Regions from separate parts of the Microbacterium sp. UNCCL10 genome, predicted to be linked through region 2. Evidence: predicted binding sites of a transcription regulator. Region 2 holds the regulator's gene; each other region holds the start of a gene.
The links. The regulator HrcA, encoded in region 2, represses chaperone genes, less so after heat shock. The targets are predictions, from matches to a motif close to TTNGCACTCGNNNNNNNCGAGTGCNAA.

Region 1: a site for HrcA is predicted at 2,501-2,527, ahead of groES (co-chaperone GroES). Genes of this name have one in related genera too.
Region 3: a site for HrcA is predicted at 1,715-1,741, ahead of groL (chaperonin GroEL). Genes of this name have one in related genera too.

Annotation. Positions count from the first base shown of each region.
Region 1 covers NZ_KN050821.1:82,159-89,399, reverse strand. Annotated here, with positions in the region: gene BR85_RS14510 (ABC transporter substrate-binding protein) at 1-937, opposite strand, end outside; gene rarD (EamA family transporter RarD) at 1,058-1,978, opposite strand; gene groES (co-chaperone GroES) at 2,129-2,425, opposite strand; gene BR85_RS15050 (Hsp70 family protein) at 2,734-4,635, shown strand; gene BR85_RS15045 (helix-turn-helix transcriptional regulator) at 4,632-7,154, shown strand.
Region 2 covers NZ_JQKT01000007.1:1,084,212-1,091,452, reverse strand. Annotated here, with positions in the region: gene BR85_RS05450 (PhoH family protein) at 1-54, opposite strand, end outside; gene BR85_RS05445 (HIT domain-containing protein) at 11-358, opposite strand; gene BR85_RS05440 (16S rRNA (uracil(1498)-N(3))-methyltransferase) at 382-1,116, opposite strand; gene dnaJ (molecular chaperone DnaJ) at 1,120-2,232, opposite strand; gene hrcA (heat-inducible transcriptional repressor HrcA) at 2,275-3,312, opposite strand; gene hemW (radical SAM family heme chaperone HemW) at 3,391-4,608, opposite strand; gene BR85_RS05420 (DUF1990 family protein) at 4,608-5,258, opposite strand; gene lepA (translation elongation factor 4) at 5,269-7,122, opposite strand.
Region 3 covers NZ_JQKT01000007.1:370,379-377,619, reverse strand. Annotated here, with positions in the region: gene groL (chaperonin GroEL) at 59-1,678, opposite strand; gene BR85_RS02055 (DUF3048 domain-containing protein) at 1,789-2,832, opposite strand; gene BR85_RS02050 (cold-shock protein) at 2,868-3,068, opposite strand; gene BR85_RS02045 (LytR C-terminal domain-containing protein) at 3,203-3,778, opposite strand; gene BR85_RS02040 (DUF3263 domain-containing protein) at 3,788-4,048, opposite strand; gene BR85_RS02035 (DUF2332 domain-containing protein) at 4,319-5,293, opposite strand; gene msrB (peptide-methionine (R)-S-oxide reductase MsrB) at 5,360-5,761, shown strand; gene BR85_RS02025 (nitroreductase family protein) at 5,758-6,378, shown strand; gene BR85_RS02020 (DMT family transporter) at 6,369-7,241, opposite strand, start outside.

The sequences.
Region 1 (7,241 bases), on a different contig from region 2:
CGGTCCAGGCGTCGTTGAGGCGGCCCTGGAAGTCGTCCTCGAGCACCGGACCGGGCGTCGTGCCCTTCGCGCCCTCGAGCGAGACCGACACGTCGGCGCCCCACTGCTTGAGGTTGCCGTCCACGAGGTAGAAGTTCGCCGCGTCCTGACCGGCGTTCACCAGCAGCGGCGCGATGGTCGCGAACTGGTCGAACGTGATCAGCACGATCGCGTCGGGGTTGGCCGCCGAGATCGTCTGGACCTGAGCGTCGAACTGGCCGTCACCGTCGTTGTAGGACGCCTCGGCCACGACGGTACCGCCGGTGGACTCGAAGACCTCCTTGACGACGGCGCGCAGGCCGGTGCCGTACGCGTCGTTCTGGTACAGGATGCCGATGTTCTTGTGGCCGTCCTCGGCGACGAGGTTGCCGAGGACCTCGCCCTGGAGCAGGTCGCTCGGGGCGGTCCGCCAGTAGAGGTCGTCGTCCGGCCACTCGGTGAAGTCCGGCGAGGTGTTCGCGGGCGAGAACGTGATGACGCCGGCGGACACGTTGGAGTCGAGGAACAGCTTCGTCACACCCGACGCAGCGGCGCCGATCATCGCGGAGACTCCCGCGTTCTGCAGCTTCGGGACCGTGGTCTCGAACGCCTTGTTGTCGGCGTCGCCCGAGTCACCCGGAGTCAGGTCGATCGTGAGGCCCTTCGCGGCTTCGTTGACCTCCGTGACGCCGAGCAGGACACCGGCCTCCTCGGGCGGGCCGAGGAACGCGAGGCTGCCCGTCTGCGGCAGCACAGTGCCGATCTTGAGGGTCAGGTCCTCTGCGGGAGGCGCATTGGTCTCGCTGGGCTCGGCGGTGGTTCCCCCACCGGCGCACCCCGCGAGCAGAACCGCACTGACGGCGACGACGGCGATGCCGCCGAGAGCCTTGCCAGCACGCGAACGTGTAAAGACGCTCATGTTGCTCCTTGCTGTGTTTGGACACGGGTGGCTCGGGCGCCGCCCAGTGGGACAAACCTAACCAAGTCCACGTCTCGCGAGTGTTGCGTCTCGTTAACGATGTGTAACGGAGGTGAATCGTTACCTTGCGGTCCCGAGCACGGGGCGACGCGCGTTGCGCAGGGAGTCCACCATGAGCACGACGAGGGCGAGCCACACGAGCCCGAACCCGATCCAGCGCTCGAGCGGCATCGGCTCCTGCATGATCCACGCGCCGGTGATGAACTGCAGGATCGGCGCGACGAACTGGAGCATCCCGATGACGGTGAGCGGGGCCCGCCGTGCGCCGGCTGCGAAGAAGAGGAGCGGCGTGGCCGTGACGGCGCCGGCGAGCAGGAGCAGGACGGTGTGCCATCCGCTCACCTGCCCCATCGTGAGGCCCGCGGTCGTCGCGACGACGATCAGCTGGATGACGGCGACCGGCGCGAGCCACAGCGACTCGAGCGTGAGGCCGCTCACGGCATCCACGGAGGGACCGATCTGCTTCTTCACGAGACCGTACGTGCCGAAGCTGGCGGCGAGCGTCAGCGCGATCCACGGGAACGCGCCGTAGCCGACGATGATGACGATCACGGCCGCGACGGAGATGCCGATCGCGACCCATTGGGCGACCCGCATGCGCTCCTTCAGCACGAGGACGCCCAGCAGCACGGTCACGATCGGGTTGATGAAGTACCCCAGGCTGCCCTCGATCACATGGCCCGTGAGCGTCCCGATGAGGAACACCTGCCAGTTCACGTAGATGAGGAGGCCCGCGACGATCGTCCAGAGCACGAGCCGCCGGTTGCGGAGGATGGCGAAGAGCTTCGCCCAGGTGCGCGTGATCGTCAGCAGGATGGCGCAGAAGGCGAGGGAGAGCAGGATGCGCCACGCGACGACCTCCCACGGCCCCGTCGGCGTGAGGGCCAGGAAGTACAGGGGCATGAAGCCCCACAGGAAGTACGCCGAGAAGGCGTAGACGCCGCCGAGGGTCTGCTCGCGGGCGGATTCCTCGGGTGTCATGGGTCCAAGACTAGAACGGTCATGACTGCGCCGCGTTCACCGCGGATGCGGGATCCTGCCGTCCTCCGTCCGCAGACTGCCAGGCCGGAGACGCGGAAAGGCCCGGATGCCGAAGCATCCGGGCCTCCCGGAAAACGCGCGGACGCGAGATCAGCGGACGACGACCGCCAGGACATCGCGCGCCGACAGGACGAGGAACTCGTCCGCACCGAACTTGACCTCGGTGCCGCCGTACTTGCTGTAGAGCACGCGGTCGCCGACGGCGACGTCGAGCGGAACGCGGTTGCCGTTGTCATCGATACGACCCGGACCCACTGCGATGACCTCGCCCTCCTGGGGCTTCTCCTTCGCAGTGTCGGGGATGACCAGACCACTGGCAGTGGTCTGCTCGGCCTCGACCTGCTTGATGACGATGCGGTCCTCGAGCGGCTTGATGGAAACCGACACGGTCTACCTCTTTCTTGCTTCAAGACTGGTTAGCACCCACACACTGAGAGTGCTAACGGCAAGTCTAGAGCGCGACTGGCACTCTCGCAACGCGAGTGCCAGCCATCCCCCCGGACGCACTCCCACCCCTCCCCCTAATCCCCCCTCGGCACCGCACCCCCAACCCCCTAATCGAGGATCTGCTGGGGGATCGGCGTATCACCCCTTCCCTCCCACGCTCCTGCGGAGTAGGAAGTATCGCGGGGGCCGGCAAGAAGGAGGACCCGCGTCGAAGCGGGTCATCGGGGAACGTCGTGTCGGGTCGAATCATGCATCTAGCTGTCGATGTGGGGTCATCGCAGATCGCTGCCGCGGTCGCCGTCATGGACCCGGCGGGCCTCTCCGTGCGGAGCGTCCGGCTCGGGCAGAGAACCGACACCGCATCCTCGGCGATCTTCGTCACCGAGGACGGGCTCCTGCACGGCGATGCAGCCGAGCGGCGCGGCGTCGGGCAGCCGGCGCTGTTGCTCCGCGACTACAAGCGCCGGGTGGGGGACCCTATCCCGCTGGCCGCCGGGGGCCGCCGGTTCGCACCGCAGGAGCTGTTCGCCCGCGCGGTCGAGTGGGCGGCGACCACCGCGCAGTCATCGGAGGGACTGCCCATCGAGACCCTGACCGTCACGGTCCCGGCGTCGTGGGGGACGCATCGCCGCGACGCGATCGGTCGCGCCCTCGACGACTGCGGGCTCGGGGAGGTCGCACTGCTGTCCGAGCCGGAGGCAGCGGCGCGGCACTACGCGGCCGCCCACCCCCTGACGCCCGGCGCGGTGCTCGCGGTCTACGACCTCGGGGCGGGGACCTTCGACGTCACGTTCGTGCGCATCGGCGACGGGGAGCAGGTCACGGTCGTCCACACGACCGGTCTCGACGACCTGGGCGGCGCCGATTTCGACGACGCCGTCATGGGCCACGTCCTGGCGTCCTCCCCCGCGGTGGGGGCGGCCTCGGCGGTGGGGCTGGCGGCGCTGCGGCGCGAGTGCGTCGCCGCGAAGGAGGCCCTCTCCTTCGATGCGGAAGCGGTCATCCCCGTCCTGCTGGGCGCTGGGGGCACCGTGCGGCTGATCCGCAGCGAGTTCGAGGGGATGATCGAGCGTCATATCGCCCGCACCATGGACGTGTTCGCCCGCGCCCGGCTCGCGTCCGGCGTCGCCGACGACGACGTCGAGGCCGTCCTCCTCTCGGGTGGGTCGAGCCGCATCCCCCGCGTCGCCCAGCTGCTCTCCGAGTGCTTCGACCTCCCGCTGCGAGCGGATGCCGATCCGAAGGCCGTGGTCGCGCTCGGCGCGTCCCGCGCGGCCGCCGCCGCGGCGGCGGCTCGCCCGGCGGCTGCGTCGATCGCGGACGAGTCGACCACGACCGACGATGCCCGGGCGCCGCTGAGGGCGCTCGTGCCCGCGCTCCGCGCCTCCGTCCCGTCGCGCTGGCGGGGGGTCATCGGCGCGACGGCCGCGGCCGCGATCGTCTCCGGCGGCGTCGCGTTCGGCGCGTCGGTGGCATCCGGTGTCGATCGCACCGACGCACGGCTCCACGCCGCCGGCGCCGTCACCGCGGTGGCGGACGGTGCCGAGCTCGGCCCGTGGGCTGTGCCGTGGCGGACCGTCGACGAGGACGTCGCTGCCCGCACCGCACCGGTCGAACCGATCGCCGCGCCGATCGCCGCGCCCGACGTCCCGACCGCCGAGTCGCCGCGCGAGCCCGCTCCCGCGCCACGCCTGCTCCCCGACGTGCGCCGATCGAACCCGGCCGAGCGACTGGGCGCAGGGTTCCGCCCGCCGCCGGCGAATCCGAAGGCGGGGCAGGTCGGCCAGCCTCCCCTCAAGCCGGTCGCACCGGCCCCCGGCGGATCGACCCCCGGTCAGCCCGTGCTGACGCCCGCACGGTCGGTGCCCGCACCGGATGTCGCCGCGCCGGCGAGTCCGACCCCCGCCCCCGCGCCCACGCCGGCAGCCACCGAGCCACCCGCGACGCCCGAGCCGGACCCGGCACCCGCACCCGACCCGGCACCGGACCCGGAGCCCACCGCCGAACCGCAACCGGATCCGCAGCCCACGCCCGAGCCCGAACCGGAGCCGACTCCGACACCCGAGCCGGAGCCGACTCCGACACCCGAGCCGGAGCCTTCCCCGACGCCTGAGCCCACGCCCCAGCCCGGCCCCGAGGTGCCGCAATGACGAGGCCGCCCGAGGACGACCCCAGGGAGACACCGCCGGCCCACGTCACGCGGCTCGCAGCGGTGGCCGCGGTCCCGCGCCGGCACCGGCCGGCCGATGCACTGGTCGCCCACATCGTCGACGAGGCGCTCGCCGACCTCCTCGCCGGCGATGGCCCCATCCGCGGCGTGGTGGTCGGCCCCTCCGGATCGGGGAAGTCGGCGACGCTGCGCGGCCTGCGCGCCGTGCTGCGCAGCCGCGGCGTATCGGTCACGGCGGGCCCGCGCCCGCACTCCGCCCACGCCGTCGTGATCGACGACGCCGATGGGCTGGACGCCGATGAGGCCCGCGCCCTGCTGGACCTCGCCGCCGATCAGACGACGGCGATCGTCATCGCACATCGCCCCGGTCCCGCTCCCCACGTGCAGCTGCTCGCCGCAGAGCTCGAGAAGAGTCGCCCGCCCGTTCTCCTCGGCGAGGTCGACGACGCCGCCGTCACGGCCGCCGCGGACATCCACCGTGCATGCGCGGAGGGGATCGTCCGGCTGACCGACGGTGTCACGTGGCTCGCCCTCATCGCCGCGGACGCCCATCACGAGGCGGAGTGCGCGGGGCCCGCCGACCACCACAGCCTCTCGCGCCGCCTGCGCGCGCACATCGCGCACCGCCTGGACTCCCTCGACGCCGACGTCCGCAGCGCGATCGAAGCGCTCTGCGTGTTCGCGCCCGCGGAGATCTCGCGGCTGGATCCGCCGCGCATCTCCTGGGACGAAGCCATCGCCGCCGGCTACGCCGCGGGTCTCCTCTCGCAGAATGGGCGGCCCCCCGTGGCGGTGCGCGACGCCGTCCGCACCCTTCTTCCCCCGCATCGTCTCACCGAGCTCGTCGCGCGGGCGATGGTGGATGCCGAGGCCGGCCACGAGCGCTGGGGCGGCCCGGCATCCGACTCCCTCGGCGCACGACTCGCCGCTCGCGGCGACCGGGAGCGCCTGACCGAGCCCACCCGCGCGATCGCCCTGTATCGGGAGGCCGTCGCCGCCGGCGCCGACCCCGTGCCGCTGGCGGGGCGATACGGTGTGGCCGCGATGAACGCGGGGGACGTCGAGGGCGCCGCGGCATGCTTCGACGACATCCTTTCGCACCCCGATCACCCGGCACTGGCGGACGCCGTCGACGCGACGCACGCGATCTGGGCTGCGCGCGGCAGCCTGCAGGCGACCGCGGGAGCGCTGCTGCCGCCGGCCTCGCCGGTCTCCGCGGCGCGCACGGCGCTCGCCCAGCTCGGTGTCGGCGAACGGCCCGAGCCGGCCGGGCGCACGGCGGCCCGCCCGCGCGACACTCTCTCGATCGCTTCGGCGGCACTCGCGTCCGCGGTGCGCGATTCCCTGGGCCACGACACCGAACGAGCCGTGGACGACCTGGTCCACGCCTCCGAGCTGTACAGCCTGACGCACTCGGACTTCCCGCTCGTCGAGCCGCCCGCGGTGGTGGCGGCGCTCGCGGCGCTCGGATCGGGGAGACCGGCGGTGGCGTCAGCGGTCCTCGACGCGGCGATCCAGGCCGGCCAAGCCGGACCGTGGGCGCGTCGTCGGCTGCTCCTGTGGCGGGCCTGGACGCATATCCACGGAGCACAGCCTGACGACGCCCGGTCGATCCTGGATCGCCTGGCCGCGGAAGGGGGCGCGGCGACGCCGCGCGACCGCCTGATCGCGGCGGCCTGCGAGACGGCGCTGGCTCGTCGGTACGCGAATACGGCCACGCTCATGGGCGTCTTCCGCGACGCCTCTCAGCATCTCCTCCGGCAGCGGTTCGATCTGTACCTGCATCCCCTTCTCGGGGAGCTCATGCTGGCTGCGGCCCGCGTCGGCGCCGCGTCGGCCCACCTGCACATGCGCGAAGCGCAGGCGACGCTCGACCGGCTCGGGAACCCGCCGCTGTGGACGCCGCTGCTGCACTGGAGCGGCGTGCAGCACGGCATCCTCACCAACCGGCCGGAGCTGCTCGTGCCCCACGCGCGCGCCCTGCTCGCTGCGGCACCGCACAGCGGTTTCGCCGCGCAGTTGGCCGAGGCCGGCCGGATCTGGACCGAGGTGCTGGCCGGACGGGTGGACACCATGGCGGTCGAAGCAGCCGCACACGCGCTCGCGCGGGACGGCATGGCATGGGACGGCGCGCGCCTGGCCGCCCACGGCGCCGCGCGCTCGTCCGATCGTCCGTCGTACACGCAGCTGCTGGCGTGCGCGCGCGAGCTCCACCCGCGCCAGCTGCTCCAGCCCGAGGCCGACCGGCCCGAGCCGTTCGGGGATACCGGCGATGGGACGCTGCTGAGCGCTCGCGAGGTCGAAGTGGCCCGGCTCGTGTTGCAGGGCAGGACATATGTCGAGATCGGGCAGACGCTCTTCATCTCGCCCCGAACCGCCGAGCACCACATCGCCCGCATCCGTCGCCGCCTCGATGCCACGTCCCGATCGGATCTGCTGACCAAGCTCCACCACGCGCTCGGTGCGCAGCCGCCGTCCGACAAGGAGGGTGTCGCATGAGCGCGCCGCACAGGGGCCCAGCCCCTACCGAAGCCCCGCAGCGGAGGGGGACCTCCCCGATGCCTTCCACCGCCGACATCCCTAACG
Region 2 (7,241 bases):
TTCGGGGGCATCAGCCACCGAGGCTCCCTTCGGGAAGGCCTCCACCGAGCACATGGGCGTGCACATGGAAGACGGTCTGTCCGGCGCCGGGGCCGGTGTTGAAGATGAGGCGGAAGTCGCCGTCGGCGTGCTCGGCGGCCACCGAGTTCGCGAGACCGACGAGCTCTGCGAGGAGGTCGGGGTCGCCTGCGGCGAGCTCGACCACGTTGCGGTACTGCTCGGACTTGGGGATCACGAGCAGGTGCACGGGAGCCTGCGGATGGATGTCGCGGATGGCGAAGGCGTTCTCGGTCTCGGCGATGATCTCGGCGGGGATCTCCCCCTGCAGGATGCGCGTGAAGATCGACGGTTCGCTCATGTGCCCAGTCTAGCCAGCGGCGTTCACCACCGGCCGAGGCGGACGCTGGCGACGGCGAGGGCCGCGGGTCCTGCGGTGGACGTGCGCAGCACCGTCTCGCCGAGCCGCACGAGCGTGGCGCCGGCGGCGGTGAGCGCCGTGAGCTCCTCGGGTGCGATGCCGCCCTCCGGACCGACGACGAGGACGAGGTCGCCGTCGCCGGCGGTGAGGTCGAGGGCGGACAGCGCCGCTTCGGCGGTCGGCTCGAGGATCAGCATCCGCGACTGCGCCGCGCGCGCCGCGAGCTGGCGCGTCGTGACGGGCGACGTCACCTCGGGGACCCAGAGCCGGTGCGCCTGCTTCGCGGCCTCCCGGACGATCGCGCTCCACCGGGCGACGCCCTTGGCGGCCTTCGCGGCATCCCAGCGCGAGACGCTGCGCGCCGCCTGCCACGGCACGATCTCGTCGACGCCGAGCTCGGTGGCCGCCTGCACCGCGAGCTCGTCGCGGTCGCCCTTCGCGAGCGCCTGGACGAGCACGAGCCGCGGACGCGGCGGCTCGGTGACCGTGCGAGCGGTGACCCGCACGGTCACCCGCGCGGGTGTGGCCTCCTCGACGGCGCCGCTGAGCCGGACGCCGCGCCCGTCACCGACCGTGACCTCCTCGCCGACGCGGACGCGGCGGACCGCCGCGGCGTGGTGCGCCTCAGCGCCGGTGAGGACGACCTCGCCGCCCACCGGGATGTCGCCGGCATCCTCCACGAGGAAGTGCAGCGCCACGGCTCAGCCGTTCCGGAACCGGTCGCGGAGCTTGGAGAACATCCCCTGGTGGAACTCCGCGAGGCGGGGAGCCGGGGCCTTCGACTTCTTCGCGAAGTCCTCGATGAGGGCCCGCTGCTTGGCGTCGAGCCGCGTGGGCGTGACCACCTGGATGCCGACGCGAAGATCGCCGCGCTGCGTGCCGCGCAGCGGGGTGATGCCGCGGCCCTTGATCGTCAGGACGTCGCCGGACTGGATGCCGGGACGCACCTCGAGGTCCACATCGCCGTCGAGCGACGCGATGCGGGTCGTGGTGCCGAGGATCGCGTCGGGCATCGAGACCTCGAGGGTCGCGAGCAGGTCGTCGCCGTCACGGCTGAACGTCTCGTGCGCCGCCACGGTGACCTCGAGGTAGAGGTCGCCGTTCGGGCCGCCGGCGGGGCCGACCTCCCCGGAGCCCGGCAGCTGCAGGCGCAGGCCCGACTCGACGCCGGCGGGGATGTCGACGGACACGGTGCGGCGCGAGCGGACGCGCCCCTGGCCCTGGCACGATGCGCACGGGTACGGGATCGTCGTGCCGTAGCCCTGGCAGGTCGTGCACGGCTGCGACGTGACCACGTTGCCGAGGAGGCTGCGGACCGTGCGCTGCACCTGACCGGAGCCGTGGCAGATGTCGCACGTGACCGGCTGCGTGCCCGGCTGGCAGCACGAGCCCTGGCACGTCTCGCAGAGGACGGCGGTGTCGACCTCGATGTCGCGGTGCGCGCCGAAGACGATGTCGCCGAGGTCCAGCGTGACGCGCACGAGGGCGTCCTGGCCGCGCTCGCGGCGCGAGCGGGGGCGTCCCCCACGCCCTCCCCCGCCTCCGCCGAAGAACGTCTCGAAGATGTCCCCGAAGCCGCCGAAGCCCTGCGCCCCGCCGAACGGGCTGTTGTCGCCGCCCATGTCGTAGCGCTGCCGCTGCTCCGGGTCGCTGAGCACGTCGTAGGCGTGCGTCACGAGCTTGAAGCGCTCGGAGGCGTCCGCGCCCGGGTTCACGTCCGGGTGCAGTTCGCGGGCGAGCCGCCGGTACGCCTTCTTGATCTGGTCGGGGGTCGCATCTCGCGACACGCCGAGTACCTCGTAGTGATCAGCCACAATCGCCTTTCCTGGGCGCCCGCGAGGGCGCGTATGCGTCGTTCAGCGGGACCGCTCGTCTTCGTCGAGCAGTCGGCTGAGATAGTGCGCGACGGCGCGGACCGCCGCGAGGTTGGTGGGATAGTCCATGCGGGTGGGGCCGAGGATGCCGACGCGCGCCCGCGAGCCGGTGGGGTCGTACTCGCTCGCGAGGACGGACGCTTCGGAGAGCCCGAACGACTCGTTCTCCTGCCCGATGGACACCGAGAGCCCCTTGTCGTCGGCGACCATCTCGCTCATGAGCCGTAGCAGGGTCACCTGCTCCTCGATGGCCTCCAAAAGCGGATAGATGCTGCCGCGGAAGTCGTTCTCCCGTCGCGCGAGCGTCGCGGCTCCGGCCATGACGAGGCGGTCCTGCCGGAATTCGTCGAGCTCCTCGGAGACGATTCGCGCGACCGTGCGCAGCGCGAGGTCACGCCGGTCGCCGGCGCCCTCGACGGCGAGCAGGTCGGTCACGGCCTGCGCGGCGTCGCGCACGCTCTTCCCGGTCACGAGAGACGCGACCTGCGCCTTGACCGCGAGGGTCTCGTCCTCGTCGGGCTCGAACGGGAGGAACGCGACGCGCTGCGAGACCCGGCCGGTGTCGGTCACGACGATGACGACGACGCGTGTCCCGCCGAGATGGACGAACTCGACGTGCGAGACGCTCGCGCGCGCGAAGGACGGGTACTGCACGATGGCGACCTGGCCGGTGAGCTGGGTGAGCGACCGGACGGTGCGCACGAGGAGGTCGTCGAGGTCGACAGGAGCCTCGAGGAACGAGGAGATCGCGGCGCGCTGCGCGCCGGTGAGCGGACGGAGCTCGGCGAGATGGTCGACGAAGACGCGGTAGCCCTTGTCGGTGGGGATGCGCCCCGACGACGTGTGCGGGGCGGCGATGAGCTCCTCGTCCTCGAGCAGCGACATGTCGTTGCGGATCGTCGCCGCCGAGACGCCGAAGTGGTGGCGGTCGACGATCGCCTTGCTGCCGACGGGCTCGCGCGTGTCGACGTAGTCCTGCACGATCGCGCGGAGGACCTGCAGACCTCGTTCGGAGACCATGGTCCCTCCTCGCTGGCACTCGTGATCCTGGAGTGCCAATTCTATCCCGCCGCGCGGACGGATGCCCCTCCGGAGAGGTCAGACGGTCAGCGCCCGGACGACGGCGTCGGCGAGGAGCCGGCCGCGCCGGGTCAGGACGATGCGGCCGTGCACGGCCGCCGCCCCGTCGATGAGCCCGTCGGCGATGAGGGAGGCGACGGCCCGGCGACCCTCGCCGGTGACCTCCGACACGGGAAGGCCCTCGGCGATGCGCGAGCGCAGCAGCACGGTCTCCAGGCGACGGGCGGCTTCGTCGGGGCGCTCCCGTCCGGCCGCGGGCGACTCCCCGGCGGCGAGACGCTGCGCGTAGGCGGCAGGGTGCTTGACGTTCCACCAGCGGAGCCCCCCGACGTGGCTGTGCGCGCCGGGACCGTAGCCCCACCAGTCGGTCCCCCGCCAGTACGCGAGGTTGTGGCGCGACCGGTGCCGCTCATCCCTGGCCCAGTTGGACACCTCGTACCAGCCGTAGCCGCCCGCGGCGAGCAGGTCGTCCGCGAGCTCGTACATGTCGGCCTGCAGGTCGTCGTCCGGCGCGGGCACCTCCCCGCGGCGGATCTGCCGCTCGAGCCTCGTGCCGTCCTCGATGATGAGCGCGTACGCCGAGATATGGTCCGGCGCGAGGGCCAGCGCGGCATCGACCGATCGTCGCCAGTCGTAAAGGGACTCCCCCGGCGACCCGTAGATGAGGTCGACGCTGACGTCCAGGCCCGCGCGGCGCGCCGCGGCGACCGCGGTCGTGACCCGGGCCGGGTCGTGGGTGCGGTCCAGGACGGCGAGGACGTGCGGCACGGCGGACTGCATCCCGATCGACAGCCGCGTGACCCCGGCGGCGGCGAGCTCGGCGGCCACGGCGTCGGTGACGGTGTCCGGATTGGCCTCGACCGTCACTTCGGCGCCGTCGGCGAGACCGAACGTCTCCCGGACGCCGGTGAGCATCCGGGCGAGGTCGCCGGGGGGCAGGAGGGTCGGGGTCCCGCCGCCGAAGAAGACGGTCTGGGCGGGCCGGAGCGGTCCGCGCTCGGCGAGGACCCGCCGCGACAGCGCGACCTCGTGCAGCACCTCGTCCGCGTACGCGTCCTGCCGTGCGCCGCGCAGTTCGGTGGCCGTGTAGGTGTTGAAGTCGCAGTAGCCGCACCGTACGCGGCAGAACGGCACATGCAGGTACACGCCGAAGTCGGTCTCCGGTGACGGTGCGATGTCGGCCGGCAGTGCGCCGTCGCGCGGGGCGGGATCGCCGACGGGGAGCGCGGCGCCCATCAGGCGGGGGTGGCGTACAGCGGCGAGATCGCGCGCAGGTACCCCTGGAAGAGTTCCCGGCGGCGCCGCTTGGTCAGGGGCGGCAGGAGCCGGTAGAGCGGCGCGACGGGACGGTCGAACGCCCGCACCGTGAACCACACCTCATCGTTGTCGCGCCAGTCGACGAGGAACGACTCCTCGCCGCTGACGACCGAGTCGGACACGGTGCCGAGCGCGAACCCGACCCGCCGCGGCTCCTCGATGACGTAGATGACCCGCAGCTCGGCGTCGGCGCGCATCGCCTTGACACGCCCGTGCACGCGGATCGTCGTCCCCGCCGCGACATAGGGCGTCCCGTCGGCGTCGAAGCGCTGGTCCGCCTCCATCCGGCTCGGCACGAGCGGGTTGCCCTCGGCATCGAAGCTGACGCCGGAGTACATCGGCCCGGCGGCCGGGCGCACGTCGGTCAGTTCCAGACCCGCGCCGCGCAGGGCGCTCCAGGCCAGGAGGGCGTCGGCGGACGAGGCGAACCGGGCCTGGCCGCTGCCGATCCGCCAGGAGGCCTCGGCGGGGACGCTCTTCTCGGGCGGGTAGCCCATGAGGTCGGCCGCCTGAGTCGCCCCGACGGCGGCGTAGTCCACTGTCCCGTCCTGGAAGCTCCCGCGGCGCATGGGCTCCAGCCTACTTCTTGTCCTTGCTCTCGACGTCGCCGGAGAGGGCGGCGATGAACGCCTCCTGGGGGACCTCGACGCGACCGACCATCTTCATGCGCTTCTTGCCCTCCTTCTGCTTCTCCAGCAGCTTGCGCTTGCGGCTGATGTCGCCGCCGTAGCACTTGGCGAGGACGTCCTTGCGCATGGCGCGGATCGATTCGCGGGCGATGATGCGGGCGCCGATGGCGGCCTGGATGGGCACCTCGAACTGCTGGCGCGGGATGAGCTTCTTCAGGCGCTCGGTCATGAGCACGCCGTACGCGTAGGCCTTGTCGCGGTGCACGATCGCGCTGAACGCGTCGACGGGCTCGCCCTGCAGCAGGATGTCGACCTTCACGAGATCGGCCTCCTGGTCGCCGCTCGGCTCGTAGTCCAGCGACGCGTAGCCGGCGGTCTTGGACTTCAGGTGGTCGAAGAAGTCGAAGACGATCTCGCCGAGCGGCATGCTGTAGCGGATCTCGACGCGGTCCTCGCCGAGGTACTCCATGCCCAGCAGTGTGCCGCGACGCGACTGGCAGAGCTCCATGATCGTGCCGACGTAGTCCTTGGGCGCGAGGATCGCGGCCTTGACCATCGGCTCCGTGACGCTGGAGATCTTCGTCCCGGACGGGAACTCGCTGGGGTTGGTGACGGTGAAGGTCTTCTTGTCGTCGGTGACGACCTCGTAGGTCACCGACGGCGCGGTGGAGATGAGGTCGAGACCGAATTCGCGCTCCAGGCGCTCCGTCACGATCTCCAGGTGGAGCAGACCCAGGAACCCGCAGCGGAACCCGAAGCCCAGGGCGACGGAGGTCTCCGGCTCGTAGTTCAGGGACGCGTCGGACAGCTTGAGCTTGTCGAGCGCTTCGCGGAGCACGGGGTAGTCGCTGCCGTCGATCGGGTACAGCCCGGAGAAGACCATCGGCTTCGGGTCGGTGTAGCCCGGCAGCGGAGAGGACGACGGCTTCGCCGCGTTCGTCACGGTGTCGCCGACCTTCGACTGCCGCACGTCCTTCACGCCCGTGATGAGGTAGCCGACCTCGCCGACCCCGAGACCCTTCGTGGGAACGGGTTCGGGCGAGGACACGCCGATCTCGAGCAGCTCGTGCACCGCGCGGGTCGACATCATCTGGATGCGCTCGCGCGGCTTCAGCGACCCGTCGATCATGCGGACGTACGTGATGACGCCGCGGTACGCGTCGTAGACCGAGTCGAAGATCATGGCGCGGGACGGGGCGTCCGGGTCGCCCTGGGGAGCCGGGATCTGCGCGACGACGTGGTCGAGGAGCTCCTCGACCCCCATGCCGGTCTTGCCGCTGACCCGCAGGACGTCTTCGGGACGTCCGCCGATGAGACCGGCGAGCTCCTTCGCGTACTTCTCCGGGTCGGCTGCCGGCAGGTCGATCTTGTTCAGCACCGGGATGATCTGCAGATCGTTCTCCAGTGCCAGGTACAGGTTCGCGAGCGTCTGGGCCTCGATGCCCTGCGCCGCGTCGACCAGCAGGATGGCGCCCTCGCAGGCGGCGAGCGAGCGCGACACCTCGTAGGTGAAGTCCACGTGCCCGGGCGTGTCGATCATGTTCAGCGCGAAGGTGCCCTCCGGCGTCGTCCACGGCATCCGCACGGCCTGCGACTTGATCGTGATGCCGCGCTCGCGCTCGATGTCCATGCGGTCCAGGTACTGCGCGCGCATGTCGCGGTCGGAGACCACGCCGGTGATCTGCAGCATCCGGTCGGCCAGCGTGGACTTGCCGTGGTCGATGTGGGCGATGATGCAGAAATTGCGGATCAGCTCAGGAGGGGTCGCAGACGGCTCGAGAGGCTTCAGGGCACGGGGTGACATGTCCCGTGAAGTCTACCGGCGGGGAAGCGGGATGCTGCGCGGCGGCGTCCGCGAGCGGTGAACCATACGGGGTCCCGAGCGTGACACGCCAGAACGGGTTCGATGAGAAAGAGTTAACC
Region 3 (7,241 bases), 710 kb from region 2:
GCAACGACGAAGGGCCCCGACCGGAGTCGGGGCCCTTCGCTGGATCAGTCGCTGGGACTCAGAAGTCCATGCCACCGGTCGGGTCGCCGGCCGGAGCCGACGCCTTCTCCGGCTTGTCGGCGACGACGACCTCGGTCGTGAGGAACAGACCGGCGATCGACGCGGCGTTCTGCAGCGCCGAGCGGGTGACCTTCGCCGGGTCGATGATGCCCGCGGCGAACATGTCGACGTACTCGCCGGTGGCCGCGTTCAGGCCGTGACCGGCCTCGAGCTCGGCGACCTTGTTGGCGACGACACCCGGCTCGAGACCGGCGTTCAGCGCGATCTGCTTGAGCGGAGCCTCGATGGCCACCTTGACGATGTTCGCACCGGTCGCCTCGTCGCCCTCGAGCTGGAGGTTGCCGAAGACACGCTGACCGGCCTGGATGAGCGCGACGCCACCACCGGGGACGATGCCCTCCTCGACGGCCGCCTTCGCGTTGCGGACGGCGTCCTCGATGCGGTGCTTGCGCTCCTTGAGCTCGACCTCGGTCGCGGCACCCGCCTTGATGACGGCGACGCCGCCGGCGAGCTTCGCGAGACGCTCCTGGAGCTTCTCGCGGTCGTAGTCGCTGTCCGTGTTCTCGATCTCGCGGCGGATCTGCGTGACGCGGCCCTCGATCTGGCCGGCGTCGCCGGCACCCTCGATGATCGTCGTCTCGTCCTTGGTGATGATCACCTTGCGCGCGCGGCCGAGCAGGTCGGTCGTGGCGTTCTCGAGCTTGAGGCCCACCTCTTCGGTGATGACCTGGCCGCCGGTGAGGATCGCGATGTCCTGCAGCTGAGCCTTGCGACGGTCGCCGAAGCCGGGAGCCTTGACGGCGACCGACTTGAAGATGCCGCGGATCTTGTTGAGCACGAGCGTCGCGAGAGCCTCGCCCTCGACGTCCTCGGCGATGATGAGGAGCTCCTTGCCCTCCTGGATCACCTTGTCGACGATCGGCAGAAGGTCCTTGATGTTCGAGATCTTCTGGTTCGCGATGAGGATGTAGGGGTCCTCGAAGACCGCTTCCTGGCGCTCCGGGTCCGTGACGAAGTAGGGGTTGATGTAACCCTTGTCGAAGCGCATGCCCTCGGTGAGCTCGAGCTCGGTGCCGAAGGTGTTCGACTCCTCGACGGTGACGACACCCTCCTTGCCGACCTTGTCGATGGCCTCGGCGATGAGCTCGCCGATCTCCGGGTCAGCAGCCGAGATGGATGCCGTGGCGGCGATCTCCTCGCGGGTCTCGACCTCCTTGGCCGAGGACAGCAGCTCGTCGGAGAGAGCCTTGACGGCCTTCTCGATGCCCTTCTTCAGGGAGATGGGGTCGGCGCCGGCTGCGACGTTGCGCAGGCCTTCGCGGACGAGCGCCTGAGCGAGGACCGTGGCGGTCGTCGTGCCGTCACCGGCGACGTCGTCGGTCTTCTTGGCGACCTCCTTGACGAGCTCCGCGCCGATCTTCTCGTACGGGTCGTCGAGTTCGATCTCCTTGGCGATCGAGACGCCGTCGTTCGTGATGGTGGGGGCGCCCCACTTCTTCTCGAGCACGACGTTGCGACCGCGGGGGCCGAGCGTCACCTTGACGGCGTCAGCCAGGATGTTGAGGCCGCGCTCGAGGCCGCGTCGGGCCTCTTCGTCGAAAGCGATGATCTTTGCCATAAGTGTGTCGTCCCTCCCGGACGTGAGGATGAGTCATTAGCACTCGCTATCCGTGAGTGCTAACCCATTCTGGCACTCGGCCATGGGGAGTGCAAGCTGCGCGGGACGCGTCAGCCGGTGACCGAGACGCTTCCGGAGGTGGGGACCAGCTCCACCCACGTGTTGCCGGGCGCCAGCCTGATCTCGCCGCCGGCGGCGTTCGTCAGCGCGATCGGGGAGGTCTGGCTCTGCTTCGACCAGCGACCGCGGATGACGCTTCCGCCGGTGGAGACCCAGGCGTCGCCGCTGTCGACCATGACGGTGCGCGGCACGATGCCGTAGGACCAGTCGATCGCCACCTGCAGCACCACGACGTTGGTCGCCCGCAGCTGTGCGCCCGCCGCGTCGAGGTCGGCGCGTCCGTCCTGCGAACGGAGGTAGGCGGCCGAGCCGGCATCCCATCGCCACGAGCGTGCCGACACGGTCGAGAATCGCACGTCGATGCCGCCGGCGGCGGCGCCGAAGATCGGCGCGTGCCCGCGCGGGGCGAAGAGGAACTGCACGGGCGGGGGCGCGATCGTGGCGTACTCCGCACGCAGCTCCCGCGCCTCGACGACCACGTTGTGCGGCGCCGTGTGCGACGTCGCACGGTACATGAACCGGTCGTCCGCACCGCCGTGGATGGCGTTGTGCACGTCGGTGTCCTGCATCATCGCAACGAAGCGCTCCTGCCCGCCGGAGTAGGCGGCGATCCCGCCGAACGGCGCGATGATGTCGGGGTCCATGGGCCGGATGCTGCGGACCGGCCCGATCTCGTCGGGCACGTCGGAGTGCCAGACGGCGACGTAGCGCGTGATGCCGCCCTCGACGAGCTCTTCGAACACGATGTCGGTGTGCTCCAGGCCCCACTGCGGCCGGGCATCCGGGTGGTTGTCGATCTTGGCGGACAGCGCCGGCCCCAGGGCCGCGGCATCCTCGACGACGGTGCCCCGCAGCGGCCCGGTCTGGACGACGGGGACCGGTGTGGGAGTGGATGACGGCGTCGGCTCCGCGGAATGCGTGACGCGCGGCGTCGGCGAGGGCGCGGCGGCCGGGGTGGGCGCGCACGCGGAGAGGAGCAGACCCGCCGTCGCGAACGCCGCAGCGCCCGCGAGGCGAGCACGACGGAGGTTCACGCCCACAGGCTACTGCGCGGCGGCCGCACCGGCGCTCAGACGGGCCGCACGGATTCGGCCTGCGGACCCTTCTGACCGGTGCCGACCGTGAACTCGACCTTCTGGCCCTCTTCGAGGACGCGGAAGCCGTTCATCTCGATGTTCGAGTAGTGCACGAACACATCCTGGCCGTCGACGACGGTGATGAAGCCGTAGCCCTTCTCGGCGTTGAACCATTTGACAGTGCCCTGGGTCATGCGAATCTCCTGAAGCTGTGGGACCTCGCCATGCTAGCCACGCGGCCGCGGCCGGATCCCGGCATCCGGGAACTGTTGACCGCGCCGCATAGAACTGTTCACACGCGTGAAACACACGCCGCGCGCGGCGCCGATCAGGGGGTCGGCGTGGAGTCGCCGGCGGCGCCGGCGCGATCGAGGCCGATCACGACGGCGAGCTGGCGCGCGTCCGGGTCGTCGGCGGGCTGGTACGCGTCGTCGAGCACGAGCCGCGTCGCGCCGACGAGCTGCGCGACGCCGCGCGCGGCGCCCTCGTCCTCGGCCGTCGGGTAGTACACCGTCGTCAGCTCGAAGTCGTCCGCGCCCGCCTCGCTGGCCAGCACGGCGTCGCCGGCCCAGCCCGCATCGAGGATCTCGTCGCGGACGAGATTGGCGAGGCCGCGCTCCCCCGTCGCGTTGAGCACGAGCACGGTGTAGCCGGTGTCGATCGTGGGCTCGGCCGTCGCGACGGGAGCAGGCGATCCGGACGGCGCCGGGAAGGGCACGACGCGGCCGGTGGCGACGAGGGTCCCGAAGATCCCGACGGCGATCAGCGCGACCGTGGCGACCGCGGACCAGAGGAGGACGAGCCCGCCGCGCAGCCGGGGGTTCTCCGCGCGGTGCGCGCCGACGCGGCCGCGATCGACCGGGAGGTCATCGAAACGGTCCTTCGGGTCGGGCGTTTTCGGCACCAGAGAATGCTACCGGGGGGAGGCTGTGAGCACGGACGCCCGGGAGAGGCGAGCCCGCTCACGGGCGTCGCGGAGGCGGCGCAGCCGGTGCACGAGCATGGGGTCGTGGGCCAGCGCGTCAGCGTCGTCGATGAGGCGGCCGAGGAGCTGGTAGTACCGCGCCGGGGTCAGCCCGAGCTCGACGCGGACGGCCTCCTCCTTCGCGGCGCCGTGCCGCTGCCACCGCGCCTCGAACGCCAGCAGGTCGCGGTCGCGGTCGGAGAGGGGCACATCCTCACGCTAACCCGGAGGCGGCCCGCCGCCGCGGCGCCACACCCGGCTCGGCCCGATGCGCGGCGCGGGGCGGCCCGGAGCGCGGGGCCGCGCGGCACGCGGGGCGGCGCGGCACGGCAGACCGCAGGGCCGAGTGTGACTCGTGGGGCGCGAGTGACTCACCGGCACCACCTGTCACACCCGATCCTGCAGTTCGCCGCGAATCGGGCGCCCGCACGGCGGGACATGACGCCGCGGCTCACCCAGCACCCCGCACGGCGGGACGGCTCAGAACCGCAGCCAGGCCCCGAGCGGGTCGGCGGCGGCCAGCACCTCGCCGTCCAGGGCCACGGCGAAGCCGCCGGGCCAGTCCTCGATCGGGGCGTTCCAGCCGTCGTGGAGCGCCGGGTCGTCGATCGTGACCCAGCGGCCCGCCCGCCGCGCGGCCTCGATGACGCGGCGGCGGCCGGCCCACGGGATGTGCGCGAGCACGCCGGGCGTCGTGACGACGAGCGTCGCGTCGGCCGGCGCCTCGGCGGCGACCGACGCGAGGAGATCCACGGCGTCGCCGGCGACGAGCAGCGGCGGGTCGGCGGCGGCGACCGCGACGGCCGCGGCGATGCGCTCCGCGCGTCCGGTCTCTCCCGGCCACACGAGGCGGGTGAGCCACGCGGCGGTGTCCGGCGAGGTCGGGTCGAGCGGATTCAGGTCGATGCCCGCGCGCCACACGACCTCCGGCAGCGCCAGGGGCGGCAGAGCGCCGCGGACTTCGCACTCCAGTTCCACGCTCGACGGCCCGTCGACCGGATCGAGGCGCTCGATCAGGTCGCCGTCCGGCGACACGTAGCGGTACGAGTACCGGTCGGGGTACAGGCACAGGCCCGCGCTCGCGCCGATCTCGAGCAGCGCGATGGGTCCGGGGATGCGGCTGAGCGCCGGCAGCAGCGCGGCGCACCGCAGCGGCTCGTTGGACTGCAGCGACCGTCGTCCGCATTCGGCGACGACATCCTCGGCGTGCGCGAGCAGCCACGCGCGCCACCCGGCGAAGGACGGCTCCCCCGCGCCCAGTAGCCGGGTGACGGCGAAGACGAGCGGCGGCTGGCGCCGGTTCGCCGGGATGCGGGCGAGCACGGCCTGCACGTCGGCATGGGCAGCAACACCCGCGGCCCACTCCTCGTACACCGCGGATCGGCCGGGAGCCTCCGCGGCGGCGAAGCGGGCGTAGCGCGCGGCGACCGCATCCGTCTCGCCCTGATTCGCCACCTGACCATTCTGGGGGAACACTCCCGTCCGCACTCGGGTTGAATGGAGGTGAGAAGGAGTCGACACATGACATACCGCGTGGACAAGACCGAAGACGAGTGGCGTCGCGAGCTGACGCCCGAGCAGTACGCCGTGCTCCGCGAAGCCGGGACGGAGCGCGCCTGGACGGGCGAGCTCCTGGACGAGAGCCGCGCCGGCCTGTACACGTGCGCCGCGTGCAACGCCGAGCTGTTCCAGAGCGGAACGAAGTTCGATTCGCACTGCGGCTGGCCGAGCTTCTATGAATCCGTGCGCCCGGAGGCCGTGGAGCTCATCGAGGACCGCTCGCACGGGATGGTCCGCACCGAGGTGCGCTGCGCCGCATGCGGCTCGCACCTGGGGCACGTGTTCCCGGACGGATTCGGCACGCCCACCGGCGATCGCTACTGCATGAACTCGCTGTCGCTGAACTTCGCCCCGGAATCGTGACCGGCGCCGCGCTCGAGGCGGTCCGGGCCCGCCGCTCGTGGTCGAAAGTGACGGCCGAGGCGCCGACGCGCGCCGAGCTGCTCACCCTCGTCGCCGCAGCGGCGCGCGTCGCGGATCACTCGAACCTTCGGCCGTGGCGGCTCATCGAGCTGCGGGGCGAGGACCGGGAGCGCCTCGGGCGGGCGATCGCGAAGGCCGACGGCGACACGAAGCCGTCGAGCAAGCCGCTGCGCGCACCCCTGCTCATCGCGGTGGTCGCCAGCTACCACAAGAGCGGGAAGGTGCCGCGGTGGGAGCAGGAGGCCGTCGCCTCCGGCGTCGCGCACATGCTCAGCCTGCTGCTGGACGAGGCCGGCTGGGGTGTCATCTGGCGCACCGGCCATTACACGCGGGCGAAAGCCGTCGCGAAGGCGCACGGCCTGGCCAAGAACGAGGAGCTCCTCGGCTGGCTGTACGTCGGCGGGAAGCCGGCGGGGGCGCGCGCGGGGCGCCGGAAGGCGGTGGACGCCCGGAAGCTCCTGACGCGGATGCCGAAGGGCAAGAAGGATGCCGCGGCGGCCGCCGCCGAGCGCGCCGCGGCCCAGGAGACGGCGATCGAGCCCGACACTCAGCCCTGAGCCGCGCCCTGCTCGCGCGGGCGCGGGCGCCGCGGCCGGCGCCACGCACGGGGCGCCGTCGCGACCACGACGGAGCACAGCGCGATCCCGACCGTGAGGAGCTCGAGGAGCAGGCCCGCGCCGGCCGCGGCCGGCCAGAGCAGATCGAGCAGGAACGCCGCGATCAGCTGACCCGCGACGGCGCCGAGCCCGAACAGCAGCACCCCAGTGTGTGCGACGAGCGCCGCCGACAGGAAGATGTAGACCACGCCCGTCACCCCGCCGAGGTAGAGCCACGGCTCCCCCGGAACGGTGAGCACCGGCCGCACGATCGCCCCGTGGATGAGCGCGGCGATCACCAGGACCAGGGTCCCGCCGGCGAAGTTGACGAGTGTCGCCGTCAGGGGCGTGCCGACGCGCTGACGCAGCCGGCCGTTCGTCGCCTGCTGCCACGCGATGCCGATGCCGGCGAGGAAAGGCATCAGCAGCATCCACCACGGCACCTGATCGAGCACGCCGCCCTGCAGCGACACGACGACGGCGAGGAGAGCCAGCGCGCCGCCGGCGACGCGGGGCATCGTGACGGCGACGACCCCGGCGGGGCCGTAGCCGGTGCGATCGAGCACGAGTCCGCAGAGGGTCTGGCCGGCGACGACCCCGACGGTGAAGAGCGAGACGCCGATGACGGCGACCGCGATGCCCTGCGTCGCGACCGTGAACGCCCCGGCGAGGCCGCCGGCCAGCATCCACCACGGGATGGTGCGCCCCCGCGTCCCCTCGATCAGGCGCGCGAGGCCGCGACGGCCGTCCGGCAGCAGTCCGGTCAGCACGATCAGCACGACCAGTCCGGAGCCGAAGGAGATCACGGCGGCGGTCAGCCCGTC